Linked DNA regions of Roseimicrobium gellanilyticum. The main gene of each other region encodes a partner of the protein of the gene in region 2 in a complex. Links are inferred from orthologs where the notes say so. Each region holds a gene or a part of one and is shown on either strand. Other genes may lie near its edges.

The links. The genes of interacting proteins can lie anywhere in the genome.
Region 1: the proteins of nuoB (region 2) and DES53_RS29815 are in contact, whole or in part, in a crystal structure (PDB 6I1P), measured with the Thermus thermophilus proteins. The link is inferred for Roseimicrobium gellanilyticum from one-to-one orthologs. Residues at the interface, in WP_096411117.1 of Thermus thermophilus: Ala56, Arg57, Asn58, Asp59, Arg62, Phe63, Ala110, Ser113, Ser114, Gly115, Gly116, Met117, Asn119, Gln125, Asn126, Asp134, Val135, Tyr136, Val137, Pro138, Gly139, Cys140, Arg143, Glu145, Ala146, Ile148, Tyr149, Ala150, Met152, Gln153; in WP_096411123.1 of Thermus thermophilus: Val22, Thr23, Val24, Pro25, Tyr26, Pro27, Val31, Ala32, Leu33, Phe37, Pro64, Ala65, Asn94, Met95, Leu96, Arg97, Cys98, Ile99, Phe100, Phe119, Glu120, Met121, Ala122, Asp123, Tyr124, Glu125, Tyr126, Asp128, Leu129, Lys144.

Annotation. Positions count from the first base shown.
Region 1 is NZ_QNRR01000017.1:116,827-119,874, reverse strand. The notes cover bases 72-3,048. They hold DES53_RS29815 (NuoI/complex I 23 kDa subunit family protein), read left to right. Parts: upstream 72-1,281; coding sequence 1,282-1,815; downstream 1,816-3,048. Other genes in these bases: nuoL (NADH-quinone oxidoreductase subunit L), read left to right, coding at 2,733-3,048; nuoK (NADH-quinone oxidoreductase subunit NuoK), read left to right, coding at 2,399-2,716; DES53_RS29810 (NADH-quinone oxidoreductase subunit J family protein), read left to right, coding at 1,822-2,385; DES53_RS29820 (complex I subunit 1/NuoH family protein), read left to right, coding at 72-1,268. In the rest of the region: more of DES53_RS29820, read left to right, coding at 57-71. UniProt on the Escherichia coli protein: NDH-1 shuttles electrons from NADH, via FMN and iron-sulfur (Fe-S) centers, to quinones in the respiratory chain. The immediate electron acceptor for the enzyme in this species is believed to be ubiquinone.
Region 2 is NZ_QNRR01000003.1:487,200-490,174, reverse strand. The notes cover bases 58-2,961. They hold nuoB (NADH-quinone oxidoreductase subunit NuoB), read left to right. Parts: upstream 58-1,193; coding sequence 1,194-1,730; downstream 1,731-2,961. Other genes in these bases: DES53_RS11930 (SUKH-3 domain-containing protein), read left to right, coding at 2,403-2,840; DES53_RS11935 (NADH-quinone oxidoreductase subunit C), read left to right, coding at 1,762-2,334; DES53_RS11950 (vWA domain-containing protein), read left to right, coding at 58-758. In the rest of the region: more of DES53_RS11950, read left to right, coding at 1-57. UniProt on the Escherichia coli protein: NDH-1 shuttles electrons from NADH, via FMN and iron-sulfur (Fe-S) centers, to quinones in the respiratory chain. The immediate electron acceptor for the enzyme in this species is ubiquinone.

The DNA.
Region 1 (3,048 bases), on a different replicon or contig from region 2:
GCCCCGCCTCCGGTAGTGAGATCGGTCTCTACGTCCCGCGGGTTCGCGGTTGGCTCATGGGTAGCTTTCTAGACAGCATCAATCTCGCCTATCTCATCGCTTCGGCGGTGAAGATCGTGTTCTTCAGCTTCCTGGTCATTTTGCCCATGGTGGCCTACTCGGTGTATGCCGAGCGCCGCGTGAGTGCCATCATCCAGGATCGCGTCGGCCCGAACCGCACTGGCATTCCGCTCACCCTTTTCGGAGGGAAGAAAGATATCCCCCTGGCTGGTCTCATTCAGCCCCTGGCAGACGGCCTCAAGTTCCTGTTGAAGGAGGACTTCACGCCCTCCCATGTGAAGAAATTCTACTACTGGCTGGCTCCCACGCTGGTCATGGTGCCGGCCTTGCTCACGGCGGTGGTCATTCCCTTCGGAAGCGAGCTGGATCTGAGCTGGCTCACGAAGTTCGGCGTGGAAGGTGCTTGGGTGCATCAGCCGGTGGCGCTGGTCATTGCGGACCTCAACATCGGACCGCTCTTCACCTTCGCCATCGCCTCGCTCGGCGTGTACGGCATCGTGCTGGCGGGCTGGTCGTCGAACTCAAAGTACCCCTTCCTCGGCGGTGTGCGCAGCTCCTCCCAGATGATTTCCTACGAAATCGCCTTGGGCCTCTCCATCGTCCCGGTGCTGATGATTCTTGGTGATCTGAACCTCTCCGAAATCGCCCGCTATCAGGACAAGAACGGCTGGCTGCTCCTGCCTTTCTGGGGTGAAGGTCTCAGCTTCGGCCGCTTCGTCCTGCTCATTCCGATCGCCATTTCCTTCGTCATCTTCGTGATTTCGATGTTTGCCGAGACGAACCGTGCGCCCTTCGACCTTCCCGAGTGCGAAACGGAACTCGTGGCCGGGTACCACACCGAGTACAGCTCGATGAAGTTCGCCCTGTTCTTCATGGGAGAGTACGCCGCGATGATCATCGGTTCCGGTCTGGCGGTCACCCTCTTCCTCGGCGGCTGGAGCATCCCCTTTGGTGGACTGATTGAGCAGTGGACCGGCATTCAGCTCACCTACCATGAGGGTGCGACTCCCTGGTGGCTGGGTCTGCTGCACATCGGCAGCTTCCTCATCAAGGTGGTGGGCTTCATCATCTTCTTCATCTGGGTGCGGTGGACACTGCCGCGCTTCCGCTATGACCAGCTCATGAAGCTGGGCTGGCTGGTATTCTTTGAACTCGCACTGGCGAATGTGTTCCTGACCGCCGTGCTCATGCTGTGGTTCCGCATCTGATCGACCCGCGATTATGGCCACGATTGTCTGTAAACGTCCCAAACTGAAATGGCATGAGCGCTGGTTTATCTCCACGTTCCTGAAGGGCCTGCGCATCACCCTCGGCCACGCCATTGCCATCGTGCGTGGTCGCAAGAAGGTGACCATGCAGTATCCCGAGGAGAAGTGGGATGCGAACCTGCCCGATCACTACCGTGGTGCGCCCACCCTGGTGACGGACGAGCACGGCCGCGAGCGCTGCGTGAGCTGCCAGCTCTGCGAATTCATCTGCCCGCCCCGCGCCATCACCATCACGCCTGAGGAAATCCCCAGCGAAGACAAGTGGGCCAAGGTGGAGAAGCGCCCCCAGGAGTTCAAGATCGACATGATCCGCTGCATCTACTGCGGCATGTGCGAGGAGGTCTGCCCTGAGCAGGCCATCTTCCTTCGCAAGGACTACGCCATCACCGGCCTGAGCCGTGCAGAGATGGTGCACGACAAGAAGAAGCTTTATGAGATTGGCGGCGTGCGTGAGGGCCTGGTGAACAAGTGGAACGATCTGAAGTAAGCCGTCATGCCGTCCTTCTTGTTTTATTTCTTTGCTGCGATGACGCTGGTCTTCGGCCTGATGGTCGTGGTGCTGCGCAATCCGGTGGCCAGCGCGCTCTCCCTGGTGATGAGCTTCGTGGGTCTGGCTGCGCTCTTCGTGAGTCTGGACGCCTACTTCATCGGCATCATCCAGATCCTTGTGTACGCCGGCGCGGTGATGGTGCTGTTCCTTTTCATCATCATGCTTCTGGATATCAAGGCAGAGGCGCTGAAGAAGGTGAATGCACTCCCGGTGGTGGGCGGCGCACTGCTTGCCATCATTTTCGTGGCCCAGCTTGGGAGCATCCTGGCGAATTTCGACAAGGGTAAGACGAAACTGTCCGATGTGCCGGTGCAGTTTGAGCGCGCCACGGCGGCGCAGAAGCTGCCAGGCATCAAGAAGGATCTCGAGCGTGAGTCCCTCCCTGACGCCAAGCTGGTGGGCCAGGCCCTCTTCCAGCGTTACCCCTTTCAGATTCAGCTCGTGGGTGTGCTCCTTCTGGTCGGCACCGTGGGCGTGGTCATCCTCAGCAAGCGTGAAGTGAATTAGTCCCAGTCCTGCGATGGTTACCCTCAGTCATTACCTCATGGTCAGCGGCCTGCTCTTTGCGATCGGGCTGGTGGGCGTGGTCGTGCGGCGGAACATCCTCACCATCTACATGTGCCTGGAGATGATGTTGAGCGCCGCGAATCTCACGCTGGTGGCCTTTTCCCGTTTCCGTCTCGTGGAGGGACTTCCCGATTACAATGCCCAGGCGCTGGTGTTCTTCACCATCACCGTGGCTGCCGCCGAGGTGGCCGTGGGTCTCGCCATCATTGTGGCGCTCTTCCGCGCGAAGCAGAGCGTCGATGTGGGCGCCGTGGAGAAGATGAAGGGCTGACAACTCCGACGATCTGATGAATTTCTCTCCCGAAACCCTTACAGGCATGGTGCTGCTGCTGCCGCTGGCATCAGCGGTGGTCATCACCCTGTTGCACGGGGTGCTGAAGAATACCGCTCACCTCATCTCCACGGGCGTGGCTGTCATCATGTTCCTGTGCGCGCTCGTCTTTCTCGGCGCGAAGGATCAGGATCGCCTCCTGATGTACCCCTTCCTGCAGGTGGGTGATTTCAAGGCGAACATCAGTTTCATCGTCGACCAGCAGAGCAAGGGCATGCTCTTCATCGTGACCTTCATTGGCATGCTGGTGCACATCTATTCCACTAGCTACA
Region 2 (2,975 bases):
GCACGGAAGAAGTATACGAAATCCTCAAGCGAGAGCGCCCGGACATGCCTGCGCCAGAAATGGCGGACCTCCTGGCATCGGAGGATGGCGAGACCCATACCGCAGGCTCCGAAGCCCAGGCTGCTGCCCTCCAGCGTCATTGGGTAGATGCCATGCAGAAGGCGCGCACCATCATGCGCAGCATGGGGCAGGAGGCGCCACCCATGTCCATGCGCCGGGAAATGGAATGTCTGGAGCCCGGTCATATCGACTGGCGTTCGTGGCTCTGGCGTTATCTCGTGCACACACCCACCGATTTCTCGGGGTATGATCGGCGCTTTGTCGGACGCGGCATGTACCTGGAGGCACTCGAAGGCGAGAGCGTGCGCGTACACGTATGCCTGGACACCAGCGGCTCTGTCACGGACGCGCAGATGAGCGTGTTCCTCGGCGAAGTGCAGGGCATTCTCTCCGCCTATCCGCATCTGGTCTGCGACCTTTACTACGCGGACTCCGCCCTGAATGGCCCCCACCACTTGGACGCCTTTGAACCCCCACCGAGTGCTCTTGGCGGTGGCGGCACGAATTTCCGCCCCTTCTTTGAGCACGTGGAGCGTGCGCAGGAATATGGCGAGACCGCCCTCGCGATTTACCTCACGGACGGCTACGGCCACTTCCCCGAGTGGCAGCCCCGCATCCCGGTGCTGTGGGTGGTGACAGCGGGTGGACTGGACCTGAAACGGTTTCCCTTTGGGGAGCGGATTCGGCTTACGGGTTGAAGGACGTTTCGACGTTAGGCAGGTGGCGGTTCAAGCAGAGCGACTGAGGCCGCGAAGTGTACCTCCATTTCGCCCCCGTGGGTTACATCCGCGGGCAGTTCGGCTTGTGACTCCGTAACGAGCCGAAACACTTGCACCTTAAGGACATCGCCCACGCGCGGATGACACTCGGGAGGTATCGGCTTGGTACGTGACAGTTCCACGCAATGCATGAATCCCGTCTGGCCTTCAAAAGTCCCCCAGTAAGCGTATCCGCCATCCCGGATGACGGTGAAGGGGATAATGTCGCCAACTGCTACACTCACGTTGCCAGATAACAGTGTGTTCAATTGCAAGACAAGCGTCGAGGACCAGCCTTTTCTCAGCTTGTGAAATATTTCACAAAGCGGTTGCCCCCGGCCGGGCAGGGACTACCATGATCTTCAAGGAGCCGCCATGTCTGCACCCGAGCCCATCGTCACCCCTTTTGCCTACGATTCCAAAATCGAGAGCAATGTCGTCATCACCAAGCTGGATGCGGCGATCAACTGGATGCGCAAGAATTCCCTCTGGCCGATGCCGATGGGTCTTGCCTGCTGCGCCATCGAGCTCATGGCCACGGCCAGCTCCCGCTATGACATCTCCCGCTTCGGTGCGGAAGTCTTCCGTTTTTCCCCTCGCCAGGCTGACGTGATGGTCGTGGCCGGCACGGTTACCTACAAGATGGCCCTCGCCGTGAAGCGCATCTGGGACCAGATGCCGGAGCCGAAATGGTGCATCGCCATGGGCGCCTGCGCCAGCAGCGGCGGGATGTACCGCAGCTACGCGGTGCTGCAAGGCATCGATCGCCTCATCCCGGTGGACGTCTACATTTCCGGATGCCCTCCCCGTCCTGAAGCGCTTCTGGAAGGTTTCTTCCGTCTGCAGAAGAAGATCGAAGCTGAGTCTTCCCTGCTCGACCAGAAGAAGGAACTCGTGGAGGAACTGAGCTAAGCCGCCGCTGTAGCAGCACGTCACGTCATCCATGAACGCCGCGCAAATCGTCAAGGCCCTCACCGAGAAGTTCGGACCTGCCATCACCGGCACCACGGAGTTCCGTGGCGAGCACAATGTCAGCGTGACCTTGGAGTCCCTGAAGCCCCTGCTACGCTACTGCCGCGATGAACTGGGTTTCGACTACCTCGTGGACATTTCCAGCGTGGACCATTACGAGACCGAGCCGCGGTTTGAGATGGTGTATGAGCTTTACGGGATGACGCATCACGAGCATCTGCGCGTGAAAGCCATGCTCCCCGAAGACCAGAATGTTCCAACGGTGACGGACATCTGGCTCACGGCCAACTGGCATGAGCGCGAGGCCTATGACATGATGGGCATCAAGTTCGACGACCATCCCGATCTCCGCCGCATCCTCATGTGGGAGGGCTATCCCTTCTTCCCCCTGCGCAAGGAGTTTCCCCTGGCTGGAAAGCCCAGCGACATGCCGGAAATCGCCTTCACCGGGATCGCTCCGCTGGAGGGTGGTCCCTTCGTCACGTGCCCCACGGACGCAGACACCATCGATCGCGAGCCCCGTGCGAAGAGCTTTGATTCATAGCCGGGGCAAATACGCGGCATTGGAAAAAAATACTGGTGTGGCGTTTAGTTTGCGCTGAGTCTGGGATTGTGAAGCACCGCTTCTCCCCAGAGCTGGAGTACAAGCTGGAAAAGTCCGGCTGGTATGCTGGTCGCGAGACGGATGCGGAGCTCAAACTGCTCCATTTTCCCATGCACAAGGCCGGGGAACGATTCCTGACGGAGTTTGGTGGGCTGACGATTGGCTCGCAGCTCTTCTGCAACGCGTACTACGTGAATGCGCACTATGAGCACCATGAGCGTCTGGCGGTGCTCTCAGGCCTGCCCAATCTCCTTCCGGTGGCAGCGACCTGGTATTGGGGTGAGGGCTCGCTCTGGCTGGATGCGACAGGCCGCGCCTATCTGACAGACGACTATGAACTGGCCTTCGTGGGCAAAACCGTGGAAGAGGCTTTGGAGCTGCTCATCCTGGGAAAGGAGATCCCGGCACACTACAGGCGCTGGGATCTGCCACCTCGCGAAATGTAGCCAGCGGATGCAGCAAAACTCCGGACGATCGAAGCGTCCGGGATTGAAAAATTTGCCATCAAAGCAATTCGCAGTGGCGCAGCATGGAAACTGCTGCATTCAGCTAGATGTATTACACCGTATTAATTGCTATCA